Regions from separate parts of the Paenibacillus sp. FSL H7-0690 genome, predicted to be linked through region 1. Evidence: a T-box and tRNA genes for the amino acid it is inferred to sense, from the RefSeq annotation. Region 1 holds a T-box; the other holds one or more tRNA genes.
The links. The T-box of region 1 lies ahead of pheS (phenylalanine--tRNA ligase subunit alpha). A T-box ahead of a tRNA ligase gene usually reads a tRNA of that ligase, here a tRNA-Phe.

Region 1 (7,656 bases):
CCTTCAGGCAGCACAAGAATACCTTCTTGTTGCTCTTTTGGAAGCAATTTATCATTCAGTCCCAATTCTTTGGCCGAGCAGATCATTCCTTGCGACAGGACACCGCGCAGCTTGGCTTTTTTGATATCCAGTCCTGGCAGCTTAGCGCCAACCATTGCTACAGGTACAGTTTGACCTGCAGCTACATTTTTTGCGCCGCAAACGATTTGTAGCTCCTCATCTTGGCCCACATCCACGATACATACGTTCAGCTTGTCTGCATCAGGATGTTTTTCCTTTGATTTCACATAGCCGGTTACGATGCCGGAAATGCCTTTATTGCGGCGCTCTACGCCGTCAATCTCAATGCCGGCAGCGGTAATCTTCTCCGCTAGCTGTTCGGCGGTTACTCCTTCAATCGATGTATAATCAGCCAACCATCCGGTTGATACTTTCATATCCGCTCACTTCCTTTATGTTTCAGATGTATTTATTTCACTGTCGTTCGCGCTGCTTCCTGTGGGAGAACACTCCAAAGCCATTCTCCGCCACTATCAGCCAGCGCGCCCACAAAAACTAAACGCCCTTGAATTGCTTCACAAAACTCATGTCATTACTATAGAAATGTCGGATGTCATCGATGCCGTATTTAAGCATTGCAATCCGCTCTACACCCATTCCGAAAGCGAAGCCGCTGTACTCAGCAGGATCATAGCCACCCATTTTCAGTACATTTGGATGCACCATACCTGCGCCAAGGATTTCTAACCATCCGCTTTGCTTGCATAGTCTGCAGCCATCGCCGCCACATTTGAAGCAGCTTACATCTACTTCAACACTTGGCTCAGTGAATGGGAAAAAGCTCGGACGAAGACGAATGCCTGTATTCGGTCCAAACATCTCCTGCACAAATTGTTGCAGGGTGCCCTTCAGATCACTCATTCGAATGTTACTTCCAATGACCAAACCTTCGATTTGGTGGAACTGGAAGGAATGCGTTGCATCATCATCATCACGGCGGAATACTTTACCCGGGCAGATGATTTTTACCGGAGCTTCACCGTTCATAGCCTGCATAGTACGAATCTGTACCGGCGAGGTTTGTGTGCGCATTAACAGGTCATCCGTTAAATAGAAAGAATCCTGCATATCACGTGCCGGGTGATTCTTAGGCAGATTTAGAGCTTCAAAGTTATAATAATCGGTCTCTACTTCCGGACCTTCAGCTACACGGTAGCCCATGCCGATAAAAATATCCTCAATCTCCTGTACGACTCTGCTAAGCGGGTGAATGCCCCCTTGCTGCATACGGCGACCCGGTAAGGTTACGTCTACTTTTTCAGCCTGCAGACGTTGCTGGGTTTCCTGCTCTTGAAAAGCCTCCTGCTTCGCGCCGATAATCTCCTCAATAGCACTGCGAACCTGATTCGCTACTTGCCCGATTACCGGACGTTCCTCAGCACTAAGTCCTCCCATACCGCGCAGAACCTCTGTAAGCTCACCTTTTTTACCGAGATACTTCACTCTTAGATCATTTAGTACCTGCGGATCCATAACCTCCTGCAGCTTAGCCAGCGCTTCAACCTTCAATGCTTCCAACTTCTCTTTCATGGCCGTGTACAGCCCCCTTCAATCATTGTCTAGTTCAACAAAAAAAGGCCTTTTCTCCCGGTAAGGGACGAAAAGACCGTGGTACCACCCTTGTTAGACAAGCTGATCTGTTCCCCTTAAGAGCTTCATTCCCTCTTTTGGCTGGACAGATACCTATCTCACTTTATACAGAAATAACGGTCTGTGACCGGTATCCCCTACCCTTCCCTATTAGATAGCTTAAGGAATTCAGGGAACTGCTCCGGAGTGAACTTCGACAGCTCTGCTTCTTAGAAACGCTCTCAATCCGCGGCGTCTCCTCCCTGTAAGTCAGGCACTGTGTACTCTTCTCCATCACTGCATTTCACAATTCATGCTAATTGTCAGGTATCTCTTTACTACAAGAGATATGTCTCTTTATTATATGCAAAATCTGTCGTTTTGACAAGCTGGACAAAATTAGGCTAATTTTTATCTTCTTTTAAGCTGGCTTTAAGCTTCAGAGCCATTTTTCCAACTTTTTTTCAGCTAACATTCAGCGGAGCTTGATAATTTCCATTACTAGGAAGGCTTGCTTATCCACTCGGGTGCACCTTCGCAGACTATTAACTATCCTATTGGGAGGAAATCAAATGCATGTACGGAGAATAAAAGTAGCCGCGGTGCTGCTAAGCACAGCTGTACTTAGCCAATCTGCAGCGTATGGTGCTCATACCGCTTGGGCCGGGACTACATCCACCAAAATAGCAACAACAGCTTCCGTATCCGCTCTGGATAAACTAGGCTCCATAGCCTTGAAGACTAACATCAGCGCAAAGCTGACGGATGTCAGCTTATTAACTCAGGATGGCGGAAATATTCTTACATACACACTCAGCTACTCTAATGGAAGCAACGCTAGCCTCAATCTGGTGGACTTTTTCTCCAAAGTAACTACTAGCGGCGGTACAGTTATTCAAGGAAGCCCTATTACCAGCAGTGCAACCATCAAATCCATTGCCGCGAAAAGCAGTCAATCTATCACCTACTATGTAAACATCGGCAAATCCACCTCTTTAAACGGGGTCAAAATTTCATTGTACGGATGGGACTTCAACACCACCGATTATCAAAAAAAGCTAGGGAACTTCACCGTACCAACAGGATATTCACAAGCTGTCGCCAGAGGGCAGAGTAAAAAGATCACCCTAAACAATCTCCCTGTAACCACCAAGGCAGAGAGCCTGCAAATTTATAAATATAACGGTAAGGTCTATGCCAAGGTTGGCGTTAGCTTCACTAATCAAGGAACCAAGGTACTCAGTGATACTGGACTTAAAGGATACCTCGCTTCCGCTGGAGGATCTGTATTTGAACTCGCACTTGATGACACCAGCACCAGCTATAAAGTACAGCCTCAGGAAAAGAAGACGATCTACTATTTGACGGAAATCCCTTCTTATATGAAGACAGACAACATGGCGCTGCAATTTGCCGGAGAAGATGCCTCATTAAAAATAGCGTTGCCGGTTGTCGCCTACAATCTCCCCGCTGCAACAACACCGGATCTTGTCGTAGCCAGCAATGTCACGAAGAAGCTTACAATCAGCAATAATACAGTCGAAACACAGTTGAAAACGGCTAACGTCTATGCTGACAATGGCAACGCAAAGTGGACACTACAGTTCCGCATCAAAAATAGCGGCAACAAAGCGGTGAATGTGCCTGCCTATGAACTTGCTATTAAAGCCGCTGAAGGGTATAGCTTTCCGGTGGATACGAAGGATTTTGCCAGCCTAACATTGAAACCGCTTGAAGAAAAGATTATTGAACTCAGCGCAGATGTACCACTCACACTCAATCAAGGAACATTGCAGCTGCAAATGACTGAGCCGGCTGCTGAAGGCAAGATCATTTTTCCTACCGCCTATTATCAGATCCCTTACACGCTGCAAACTAACAATTGGCAGGACACGGAATACCCCATTGAGAACAGTCACGGTACATTTGTTGTCAAAATTGCAAACATTCAAAGACTCCCTTGGTCCGACAAAGACCAGATCGTAGCTAAAATCAACATCCGCAACACTAAATCAACCTCTGTTCAGCTTCCTGCGCTTACAAGTGTCGTCAAAGCTGGAGAAAGTGACATCAGCAGCACTTCCCAGGTTGTCTCAGAAAGTACGCAAACCATCCTCGGTCCAAATGAATCGGCTGCTGTGTATGTCGTAGCCAATGTTCCTTATAGCTATACTTTCAATCAATTAAAAATCACCCTGCAAGAAACTTCAGGTGAAAGTAAGCTTAACTTCCTTTCTCTAAGTACTACCCAACTGGACAGCCGAGTACAGAGTGTTGCAGCTGAAAATTCTTTCCATCTTGAGCTTGAAGGTAAAAAAGCGGAATTACTTGTACGCCGGACCCTCGTGTACCCAGGTACAGATTCAAATCTCTTGTACACAGAACTAGAAATGAACAGTGAGGAATCGCGTAAATCCGAACAGGCTCAACTCGTAGCCTATTACAAAACACAAGACAATCAATATTATGAAGCCGAAGTCACCCAGTCCAAAACCTCCACCAGTCCTAACGGAAAAAGTCTGGTCACCCTCTGGAGTAAGCTCCCTCTCGGTATAGATCCAGCGAACCTTGTCCTATACATCGGGGAGGGTGTTTCTGAAGGCAAGCTTACCGCTCCTGGCGGTCAATCGACGGGTTATATCAATACGGTATCACTTGGACTGAACCAGCTGGGAGTGGAGCCCAAAGGCAATCTTTTGAACGTGGAAATGTTTCCTTATACCCTATCCGTTACAAATGCAGTCGCCACCGTCACCGCTGGTAAAGATACGCTCAGCACTGCACTAACCTACAACATGTCAGCCAGCACGCTTTATGAATCAGGCACCTACGAGCACAAACTGGTGTTGGAGCTGATTGACCCCTTAGGACAAAGCATGGAAAAAACATTAACACTTGGCACAGATCTACAATTAGGTAACTTCAAGTCGTACACCACAACCTTCACAAGCAGCCTGTACAAAACACTGGGTGGCGGCGCAATCCGGTTGAATCTATACGACGAATTCCAAGGCCATCGAAATCTGCTGGGAACACAAACCTATGTCGTCACTTATCAGGCGGCATCAACGACTTCGAACAGCAACTCTACTTCTGGCACAGATCCAGACACCAGCAATACATCCGGCAATTAATATGATGAGCTAGGGAGGATAGAAATGAAGAAGAAAAAAATAGTGTTCTGGACTCTTGGAGTAGTAGTTGTAGCCACAGCAGGAATGCTGGTTTATACATTGTTACCTGATAAGAACAGTCAAGCCGCTGAAGCGCCTATTAATACAGCTACCGTTACAAAGGGCGATATCGTAGTTAGTGTATCCGGAGCCGGCTCCGTGATTGCTACAGAAACTGGTAAAGTAAAAACGAAGGACAGCGGGACGGCAGCTGAGGTTCTTGTCAAAGAGGGCGATCTAGTGAAAAAAGGCCAGACTTTGATTACCTTTGAAGGCAATGATCTGAGTGACAATCTCAAGCAGGAGCAAACTTCACTTGCCTCGCTTGAGACCGATCTTGAGGACAAGCAGGAGCAATATAAGAAGCTGGCCGTGGCAGGTGCATCAGAAGATGAGCTAGGCAATGCCAAACGTTCGATTGAAAAGGCCAAAACCGACATTTCGGCGCAACAGGAAAAAATAGCTTCTGTCCAAGAAGATATGCTTCCTCCTGATCCGTTAACGGCTCCTATTGATGGAACTGTAACGACAGTTAATATTGCAAGCGGCGAAAAAGCCATGGACGGCTCTGAACTCATCGACATTACCGATTATGCTAATTTAAGTGTAGTTGTGCAGGTGGATGAGCTTGATATTCCTACTGTAAAGCTAGGGATGCCTGCCACTATTTCATTGGATGCTCTGCCTGATACGGAATTCAAGGGAACGGTTACGAAAATAGCTAATGAGGGCACTGCCTCAAACGGTGTTTCCCTCTTCGATGTTACCATAGGTCTAACAAGCTCCGAAGGTGCTCTTGTTGGAATGTCTGCGGAAGTTTCAGTAACCACTGCTGAGAAAAAGGATGTATTAACAGTACCTATTGAAGCTGTACAAGAAAGAAACGGAAAATACACAGTTTCTATTCCTCTAGCAGCGGGTTCAGTCACAACTTCCAAAACTGCTGGCGAGGGCCAAGTACCAATGCCTAGCGGTGCCCCTGACGCTCGCGACGGCGCTATGCCCAGCGGGGCTCCTGACGCTCGCGACGGCGCTATGCCCAGCGGGGCTCCTGACGCTCGCGACGGCGCTATGCCCAGCGGGGCTCCTGACGCTCGCAGCGGCGCTGCCGGTGGAAGAAATCGCGGCAATAGCTCAGGACAGATGGTCACTGTCGAAGTGGGTCTCCATGATGAGAGCAGCATTGAAATTGTCAGCGGACTCCATGAAGGGGACCATGTGATCATCCCTACCGTAATCTCTACGAAAACCGGAACAACCAGCACGGAAACGGAAACTAGAGGTGGTATGGGCGGTATGGGTGGCGCTGGCTTCGGCGGCAGTGGCTTTAGTGGGGGTGGCGGCTTCACCGGAGGTGGCGCTGGTGGTATGGGCAGCGCACCAGGTGGTGGCGGAGGTGGCGGCAGATGAGTGCTTCAGCACCTCTGATCGAAGTTCACGACATGTCCCACGGCTACACAATGGCCCGAGAAACCATGACGGTCTTAAATAGCCTTTCCTTTACAATTGATCTGGGGGAGTTCGTAGCTATTATTGGTCCCTCCGGTTCTGGTAAATCAACACTCATGAATATGCTTGGTTGCCTCGATATCTCCGATGAAGGAAGTTATCTTCTAGATGGACAAGAGGTTCGCAAGTTATCCGACAATAAGCTCGCAACGATCCGCAATGAGAAGATCGGCTTTATCTTTCAAAATTTCAACCTGCTCCCCAAGCTGTCAGCCATTGAAAATGTGGAGCTGCCATTGATTTATCGTGGCCTCTCCCATCGGGAAAGAAGACAACTAGCACAGGAAGCACTCATTAAAGTAGGGCTGGAGGATCGGATGCATCACCGCCCTTCTGAGCTTTCGGGAGGACAGCAACAGCGGGTAGCGATTGCCCGGGCTATGGCGGGATCCCCCCCTATTCTACTTGCCGATGAACCAACCGGGGCACTGGATACACGGACGGGACAGGAAGTCATGCAAATGATACGTGAGTTAAATAAGCAAGGACATACCATCATCCTTATCACACATGATCTGGAAATAGCTAAACAAGCGGAGCGGATTATTCGTATTCAGGATGGCAACCTCGTGGAAGATCGGAGGAATGCGGGGTGAAATTGTACCAAAGCATGCGAATGGCCCTGAAGAGCATCAACAGCAGTAAGGTTAGAGCTTTTTTAACGATGCTTGGGATTATTATTGGAGTCTCTTCGGTCATCATTCTTGTTTCTGTTGGACAAGGAACTACTTCACAGATCACAGAGCAGCTAAACGGACTAGGCACAAACCAACTCACTGTAAACATTACTGGCCGTGGGGCGACTACCTCTCTCACCTATGAGGAAGCCCTTGCTCTAGGGGATATAGAGGGTATAGCAAATGTAGCTCCTGTGATCAGCGGCAATGCTACAGCCAAGAACAAAACGGACAACGTTAGTGTAACTGTAGAAGGAATCACCCCCTCTTATGAGGAGGTTAAGGATTTTCATGTACAGGCGGGCCGCTTCTTGCTTGATATTGATAACGAATACCGGCAAAAGGTAGCGTTGATCGGTTCAGGTACGGCCGAAGATTTATTCGGTACAGATAATCCTGTAGGGCAGAAGGTCCAGTTAAACGGGATTAGCTATAAAATCGTTGGGCTTTTAGAAACAAAAGGCTCCAGTCTAAGTGGTTCCAACGACGATATCATACTAATTCCTATAAGCACGGCAGAACGCCAATTAAAAAGCAAAGGCGTACGTTCCATCACCATTAAGACAACTTCAGCAGATACTGTAGCAGCTGCAAAAGAAAAACTGGAAAGTACGCTTGATGCTAAATTCAATTATGCGGATAATGCTTTTAGTGTGTTTGATTCTCAG
Region 2 (7,656 bases), 2.8 Mb from region 1:
GCAAATCTCTGAAGTATCTGCTGCTGCAGGTTTTGTGAACGATGCCCAATTCTGCAATATGTTTAAACGAGAAATAGGTCTTACTCCGCGAGCATTCCGCATTAATAATCAATCAGGTTAATCACTAATCAGATTAAAAAAAGCCGTTGAAATAGAGAAACTCTCTATTCAACGGCTTACTGCTGTAAACCCAAGGACATAAAGAAAAAAGGTTTGTAAGATTGCTTATAAAAGCATTCTTACAAACCTTTTTAAGATACCGGCGAGAGGACTCGAACCTCCACGGTTTCCCACTCGATTTTGAGTCGAGCGCGTCTGCCATTCCGCCACGCCGGCACATATGAACTAAATGGAGGCGCCACCCAGATTTGAACTGGGGATAAAGCTTTTGCAGAGCTTTGCCTTACCACTTGGCTATGGCGCCATGAAAACTTGGAGCGGACGACGGGAATCGAACCCGCGACCCTCGCCTTGGCAAGGCGATGCTCTACCGCTGAGCCACGTCCGCATAAAATGGCTGGGGATATAGGATTCGAACCTATGAGTGACGGAGTCAAAGTCCGTTGCCTTACCGCTTGGCTAATCCCCAATAACATTTTAAAGTAAAATGGGGCGACTGATGGGTCTCGAACCCACGAATGCCGGAACCACAATCCGGTGCGTTAACCCCTTCGCCACAGTCGCCATATTAAGTTGATATTGTTGCCATTATTCATTTTAAAGTAAATGGGGCGGCCGATGGGTCTCGAACCCACGAATGCCGGAACCACAATCCGGTGCGTTAACCCCTTCGCCACGGCCGCCATATTAAACTTTAGAAAGAACTTGGCAGGGGCAGCAGGAATTGAACCCACACCAACGGTTTTGGAGACCGTTGTTCTACCTTTAAACTATGCCCCTAAAAACTGGTGGAGGATGATGGATTCGAACCACCGAACACTCACGTGAGCAGATTTACAGTCTGATGCGTTTGGCCACTTCGCTAATCCTCCAAGGATGGTGCCGGCGAGAGGACTTGAACCCCCAACCTACTGATTACAAGTCAGTTGCTCTACCAATTGAGCTACACCGGCATGGCACTCATTCTTTTGTGATGATAAATGGTGGCTCGGGACGGAATCGAACCGCCGACACGAGGATTTTCAGTCCTCTGCTCTACCGACTGAGCTACCGAGCCATGATGAAAATGGCGGAACCGACGGGATTCGAACCCGCGATCTCCTGCGTGACAGGCAGGCATGTTAGGCCAACTACACCACGGTTCCAAAAGATATAATTGCTTAAGTTAATTGGTTGCGGGGGCAGGATTTGAACCTGCGGCCTTCGGGTTATGAGCCCGACGAGCTACCGGGCTGCTCCACCCCGCGTCAGTAAGAAAATGTTATGGTGGAGGCTGAGGGGATCGAACCCCCGACCCTCTGCTTGTAAGGCAGATGCTCTCCCAGCTGAGCTAAGCCTCCATAAACAACAATTGTTATTGTACCAAAGTCCACTAGGATAAATCAAGTGAAAATTTGGTGACCCGTATGGGATTCGAACCCATGTTACCTCCGTGAAAGGGAGGTGTCTTAACCCCTTGACCAACGGGCCATACTAATTAAAAATTTGTGGCGGAGAGAGAGGGATTCGAACCCTCGAGACGCTTGTGGCGCCTACACGATTTCCAATCGTGCTCCTTCGGCCAAACTCGGACACCTCTCCATATGGCTCCCCGAACAGGACTCGAACCTGTGACAACTCGATTAACAGTCGAGTGCTCTACCAACTGAGCTATCAGGGAATATTCATACCAGGCTTGATGCCTGAAAACTGAATCCGAAACAAATTTGCATTCTACGTATAGGATAAGCCCTCGACCGATTAGTATTGGTCAGCTCCATGCATTGCTGCACTTCCACCTCCAACCTATCTACCTCGTCGTCTTCAAGGGGTCTTACTAATTGGGAAATCTCATCTTGAGGGGGGCTTCACGCTTAGATGCTTTCAGCGCTTATCCCGTCCGTACGTAGCTACCCAGCCATGCTCCTGGCGGAACAACTGGTGCACCAGCGGTACGTCCATCCCGGTCCTCTCGTACTAAGGACAGCTCCTCTCAAATTTCCTGCGCCCACGACAGATAGGGACCGAACTGTCTCACGACGTTCTGAACCCAGCTCGCGTACCGCTTTAATGGGCGAACAGCCCAACCCTTGGGACCTACTTCAGCCCCAGGATGCGATGAGCCGACATCGAGGTGCCAAACCTCCCCGTCGATGTGGACTCTTGGGGGAGATAAGCCTGTTATCCCCAGGGTAGCTTTTATCCGTTGAGCGATGGCCCTTCCATGCGGTACCACCGGATCACTAAGTCCGACTTTCGTCCCTGCTCGACTTGTAGGTCTCGCAGTCAAGCTCCCTTATGCCTTTGCACTCTGCGAATGATTTCCAACCATTCTGAGGGAACCTTGGAACGCCTCCGTTACTCTTTAGGAGGCGACCGCCCCAGTCAAACTGCCCGCCTGACACGGTCCCCGTACCCGATAAGGGTACTAGGTTAGAACCTAGATACGATCAGGGTGGTATCCCAACGGCGCCTCCACCGAAGCTTGCGCTCCGATTTCTACGGCTCCCACCTATCCTGTACAGATCGTACCCAAATTCAATATCAAGCTGCAGTAAAGCTCCATGGGGTCTTTCCGTCTTGTCGCGGGTAACCTGCATCTTCACAGGTATTAAAATTTCACCGGATCTCTCGTTGAGACAGCGCCCAAGTCGTTACGCCATTCGTGCGGGTCAGAATTTACCTGACAAGGAATTTCGCTACCTTAGGACCGTTATAGTTACGGCCGCCGTTTACTGGGGCTTCGGTTCATAGCTTCGGGTTACCCCTAACCACTCCCCTTAACCTTCCAGCACCGGGCAGGCGTCAGCCCGTATACTTCGCCTTGCGGCTTCGCACAGACCTGTGTTTTTGCTAAACAGTCGCTTGGGCCTTTTCACTGCGGCCCCCTCGTGCTATTCACACTACCGGGGCACCCCTTCTCCCGAAGTTACGGGGTCATTTTGCCGAGTTCCTTAACGAGAGTTCTTCCGCGCGCCTTAGAATTCTCTTCTCGCCTACCTGTGTCGGTTTGCGGTACGGGCACCTTCTCCTGGCTAGAGGCTTTTCTTGGCAGTGTGAGATCATGACCTTCGCTACTACAATTTTCGCTCCCCATCACAGCCCAGCCTTAATGATGTGCGGATTTGCCTACACATCAGCCTCACTGCTTAGACGGACATCCATCAGTCCGCGTCACTACCCTCCTGCGTCACCCCATCGCTCATAGCGGATTACGGTGGTACAGTAATTTCAAACTGTTGTCCTTCGACTACGCCTTTCGGCCTCGCCTTAGGTCCCGACTTACCCTGAGCGGACGAGCCTTCCTCAGGAAACCTTGGGCTTTCGGCGGATCAGATTCTCACTGATCTTTTCGTTACTCATACCGGCATTCTCACTTGTGTAGTGTCCAGCGCTCTTTTCAGTACACCTTCAACCCCTACACAACGCTCCCCTACCCCAGATACATAGTATCTAGCCATAGCTTCGGTGGTGTGTTTAGCCCCGTTACATTTTCGGCGCAGAGTCACTCGACCAGTGAGCTATTACGCACTCTTTCAATGGTGGCTGCTTCTAAGCCAACATCCTGGTTGTCTGTGCAACTCCACATCCTTTCCCACTTAACACACACTTGGGGACCTTAGCTGATGGTCTGGGCTGTTTCCCTTTTGACAATGGATCTTAGCACTCACTGTCTGACTCCCGGCAATAAGTATATGGCATTCGGAGTTTGACTGAGCTTGGTAATCCTTGCGGACCCCGCACCCAATCAGTGCTCTACCTCCACTACTCTTATACCGAGGCTAGCCCTAAAGCTATTTCGGGGAGAACCAGCTATCTCCGAGTTCGATTGGAATTTCTCCGCTACCCCCACCTCATCCCCGCACTTTTCAACGTACGTGGGTTCGGGCCTCCAGTGCGTGTTACCGCACCTTCACCCTGGACAGGGGTAGATCACACGGTTTCGGGTCTACGTCCACATACTAATTCGCCCTATTCAGACTCGCTTTCGCTGCGGCTCCACCTTCTCGGCTTAACCTTGCATGTTAAACGTAACTCGCCGGTTCATTCTACAAAAGGCACGCCATCACCCATTAATAGGGCTCTGACTTTTTGTAAGCACACGGTTTCAGGTTCTATTTCACTCCCCTTCCGGGGTGCTTTTCACCTTTCCCTCACGGTACTGTTTCACTATCGGTCGCCAGGTAGTATTTAGCCTTAGCAGATGGTCCTGCTGGATTCATACGGGGTTTCACGTGCCCCGCACTACTCGGGATCCGTCTCGGAGAGAATACAGTTTAGGTTACAGGGCTTTTACCTCTATCGCGGGCCTTTCCAGACCTCTTCACCTACCATATTCCTTTGTAACTCCATGTGAGACGTCCCACAACCCCTAAGAGCAAGCTCTTAGGTTTAGGCTGTTCCGCGTTCGCTCGCCGCTACTGACGGAATCACTATTGTTTTCTCTTCCTCAGGGTACTTAGATGTTTCAGTTCCCCTGGTCTGCCTCTACATTTCCTATGTATTCAGAAATGAGTAACTGCGAATTACCACAGCTGGGTTTCCCCATTCGGACACCCCCGGATCAAAGCTTGCTTACAGCTCCCCGAGGCAGTTTCGTTGTTCGCCACGTCCTTCGTCGGCTCCTGGCGCCTAGGCATCCTCCGTGTGCTCTTATTAGCTTAACCTTGATTTTTCCGAAGAAAAATCTCACTAATAACATTTACTTGTTTACACAAGTTGCTAAAAGATGTTCTAAAACGCAAATTCGTTTCGGTATCCAGTTTTCAAGGATCAAGTCTTACTTGAGAGCTTAAACTCTCAAAACTGAGCAACGAGTGAGTAACAGGCCTAAACCTGAGTTTTGGAAGCTTAGCTTCCGATTTGAATGTTCTCATTGCAGAGAACGATTCTCCATAGAAAGGAGGTGATCCAGCCGCACCTTCCGATACGGCTACCTTGTTACGACTTCACCCCAATCATCTACCCCACCTTCGGCGGCTGGCTCCCTTGCGGGTTACCCCACCGACTTCGGGTGTTGTAAACTCTCGTGGTGTGACGGGCGGTGTGTACAAGACCCGGGAACGTATTCACCGCGGCATGCTGATCCGCGATTACTAGCAATTCCGACTTCATGCAGGCGAGTTGCAGCCTGCAATCCGAACTGAGACCGGCTTTGATGGGATTGGCTCCACCTCGCGGCTTCGCTTCCCGTTGTACCGGCCATTGTAGTACGTGTGTAGCCCAGGTCATAAGGGGCATGATGATTTGACGTCATCCCCACCTTCCTCCGGTTTGTCACCGGCAGTCACTCTAGAGTGCCCAGCATTACCTGCTGGCAACTAAAGTTAAGGGTTGCGCTCGTTGCGGGACTTAACCCAACATCTCACGACACGAGCTGACGACAACCATGCACCACCTGTCTCCTCTGTCCCGAAGGCCGCCACTATCTCTAGTGGATTCAGAGGGATGTCAAGACCTGGTAAGGTTCTTCGCGTTGCTTCGAATTAAACCACATACTCCACTGCTTGTGCGGGTCCCCGTCAATTCCTTTGAGTTTCAGTCTTGCGACCGTACTCCCCAGGCGGAGTGCTTACTGTGTTAACTTCGGCACCAAGGGTATCGAAACCCCTAACACCTAGCACTCATCGTTTACGGCGTGGACTACCAGGGTATCTAATCCTGTTTGCTCCCCACGCTTTCGCGCCTCAGCGTCAGTTACAGCCCAGAAAGTCGCCTTCGCCACTGGTGTTCCTCCACATATCTACGCATTTCACCGCTACACGTGGAATTCCACTTTCCTCTTCTGTACTCAAGCCACCCAGTTTCCAGTGCGACCTCAGGTTGAGCCCAAGGTTTAAACACCAGACTTAAATAGCCGCCTGCGCGCGCTTTACGCCCAATAATTCCGGACAACGCTTGCCCCCTACGTATTACCGCGGCTGCTGGCACGTAGTTAGCCGGGGCTTTCTTCTCAGGTACCGTCACTCCGGTAGCAGTTACTCTACCGGACGTTCTTCCCTGGCAACAGAGCTTTACGATCCGAAAACCTTCATCACTCACGCGGCGTTGCTCCGTCAGGCTTTCGCCCATTGCGGAAGATTCCCTACTGCTGCCTCCCGTAGGAGTCTGGGCCGTGTCTCAGTCCCAGTGTGGCCGTTCACCCTCTCAGGTCGGCTACGCATCGTCGCCTTGGTGGGCCGTTACCCCACCAACTAGCTAATGCGCCGCAGGCCCATCCCTCAGTGACAGATTGCTCCGTCTTTCATTCTTCTCTCAGGAGAAAAAAGAAATTATCCGGTATTAGCTACCGTTTCCGGTAGTTATCCCAGTCTGAAGGGCAGGTTGCCTACGTGTTACTCACCCGTCCGCCGCTAAGTTGTTTTGAAAGCAAGCTTTCAAAACAACTCCGCTCGACTTGCATGTATTAGGCACGCCGCCAGCGTTCGTCCTGAGCCAGGATCAAACTCTCCAATTAGTATTGAAAAGAGCGATATGCTCATTTTGAAACATCTGACGAGAAAATTAATTCTCTAATTTTGGATTTCACTTACGTGATTTCCTACTCACTCGTTGTTCAGTTTTCAAAGATCAAGCTGTTTATTTCGTCGATGTGTTGTTCAGCAGCGACCTTTATAATATATCACAGCGTCCTCGTTTTAGTCAACCTTTTTTTTAATTTCTTTTTTTGGTTGTCTTTCGAAAGTTTTCGAAAGCACATCTCTGTGTCAGAGGGACGAGTTATAATTTAACACATGAACAAGGAAAGAGTCAACCATTAATTTTTCTGAATAAATATGAGCGTTTCATATTAGTAAACAAACAAAAAGAGAGTGCTCAGCCTCTCCCTATCCTTGCTCATCTCTCTATAATTAAACATCTTCTGCTGTATCTAATTCATCTCTATAATGTATAGCGGATCGCATGCCCTTCTCCCTCGTGAACATCAGCCCAAGATGTAATCTCTCGGATTAGCGAACGAGAAACCAGCTTTCGTAAAACAAGGGGTAGTTCAGACTCTAATTGACTCAGACCTGAATGCTGCAGTAATTCTTTAATGCTCCATGCTTCCTTACGGCTATTCAAAATATTAAAGAGCAATAGACAACAGTCCGTCATTTTGGACATAATCCCAAATTCACATGCAAGAAGCACAAGCTCAACACGTTGCTCTAAGGTCTCAGTACTGACCGTTAACTCCTCATAAAGTTTATGAACGGAGGTATTCATGCTTTTAACCTGCTCCCAAATAGCCGGCTCGGGGAAAGCACCCACTTCACTCACTTCTATTCTTGCCCAATGATATAAGGCTATCAATACACAGTTGTAAGCATCCATAATAAAGCCAGCCTCTATATAGCGCTTGGATTTCACATACATATGCAAAAAGCGAGCAAACTCCATAAATGCGACCCGTTCCTTAATCGGTCCTTCAAATTGTAATATCTCGCGGCGCATTTCCTCGAGTATTCCCTTGGGGTCCCAGATCACTTCCCCCCTCATCAAACTGATAAGAAGTTCGTTATTATCCCCTGCCATAACAGCCTGCTCCAAAGCAAAAAGGCCGATATGGACTGA

Region 2: it has a tRNA-Phe gene. The T-box ahead of pheS (phenylalanine--tRNA ligase subunit alpha) is inferred to sense a tRNA for this amino acid. The anticodon was not compared.

The regions. Positions count from the first base shown of each region.
Region 1 is NZ_CP150281.1:1,923,828-1,931,483, reverse strand. Features, by position in the region: gene pheT (phenylalanine--tRNA ligase subunit beta) at 1-437, opposite strand, end outside; gene pheS (phenylalanine--tRNA ligase subunit alpha) at 556-1,590, opposite strand; T-box leader at 1,651-1,936, opposite strand; gene MHI32_RS08380 (hypothetical protein) at 2,202-4,763, shown strand; gene MHI32_RS08375 (efflux RND transporter periplasmic adaptor subunit) at 4,788-6,212, shown strand; gene MHI32_RS08370 (ABC transporter ATP-binding protein) at 6,209-6,907, shown strand; gene MHI32_RS08365 (ABC transporter permease) at 6,904-7,656, shown strand, end outside.
Region 2 is NZ_CP150281.1:6,026,093-6,033,748, forward strand. Features, by position in the region: gene MHI32_RS26395 (AraC family transcriptional regulator) at 1-121, shown strand, start outside; tRNA gene MHI32_RS26400 (tRNA-Leu) at 258-336, opposite strand; tRNA gene MHI32_RS26405 (tRNA-Cys) at 351-424, opposite strand; tRNA gene MHI32_RS26410 (tRNA-Gly) at 434-508, opposite strand; tRNA gene MHI32_RS26415 (tRNA-Gln) at 515-589, opposite strand; tRNA gene MHI32_RS26420 (tRNA-His) at 609-684, opposite strand; tRNA gene MHI32_RS26425 (tRNA-His) at 728-803, opposite strand; tRNA gene MHI32_RS26430 (tRNA-Trp) at 827-900, opposite strand; tRNA gene MHI32_RS26435 (tRNA-Tyr) at 907-992, opposite strand; tRNA gene MHI32_RS26440 (tRNA-Thr) at 998-1,073, opposite strand; tRNA gene MHI32_RS26445 (tRNA-Phe) at 1,102-1,177, opposite strand; tRNA gene MHI32_RS26450 (tRNA-Asp) at 1,188-1,265, opposite strand; tRNA gene MHI32_RS26455 (tRNA-Met) at 1,291-1,367, opposite strand; tRNA gene MHI32_RS26460 (tRNA-Val) at 1,385-1,460, opposite strand; tRNA gene MHI32_RS26465 (tRNA-Glu) at 1,516-1,590, opposite strand; tRNA gene MHI32_RS26470 (tRNA-Ser) at 1,609-1,701, opposite strand; tRNA gene MHI32_RS26475 (tRNA-Asn) at 1,705-1,780, opposite strand; rRNA gene MHI32_RS26480 (23S ribosomal RNA) at 1,841-4,766, opposite strand; rRNA gene MHI32_RS26485 (16S ribosomal RNA) at 4,999-6,556, opposite strand; gene MHI32_RS26490 (nucleotidyltransferase-like protein) at 6,982-7,656, opposite strand, start outside.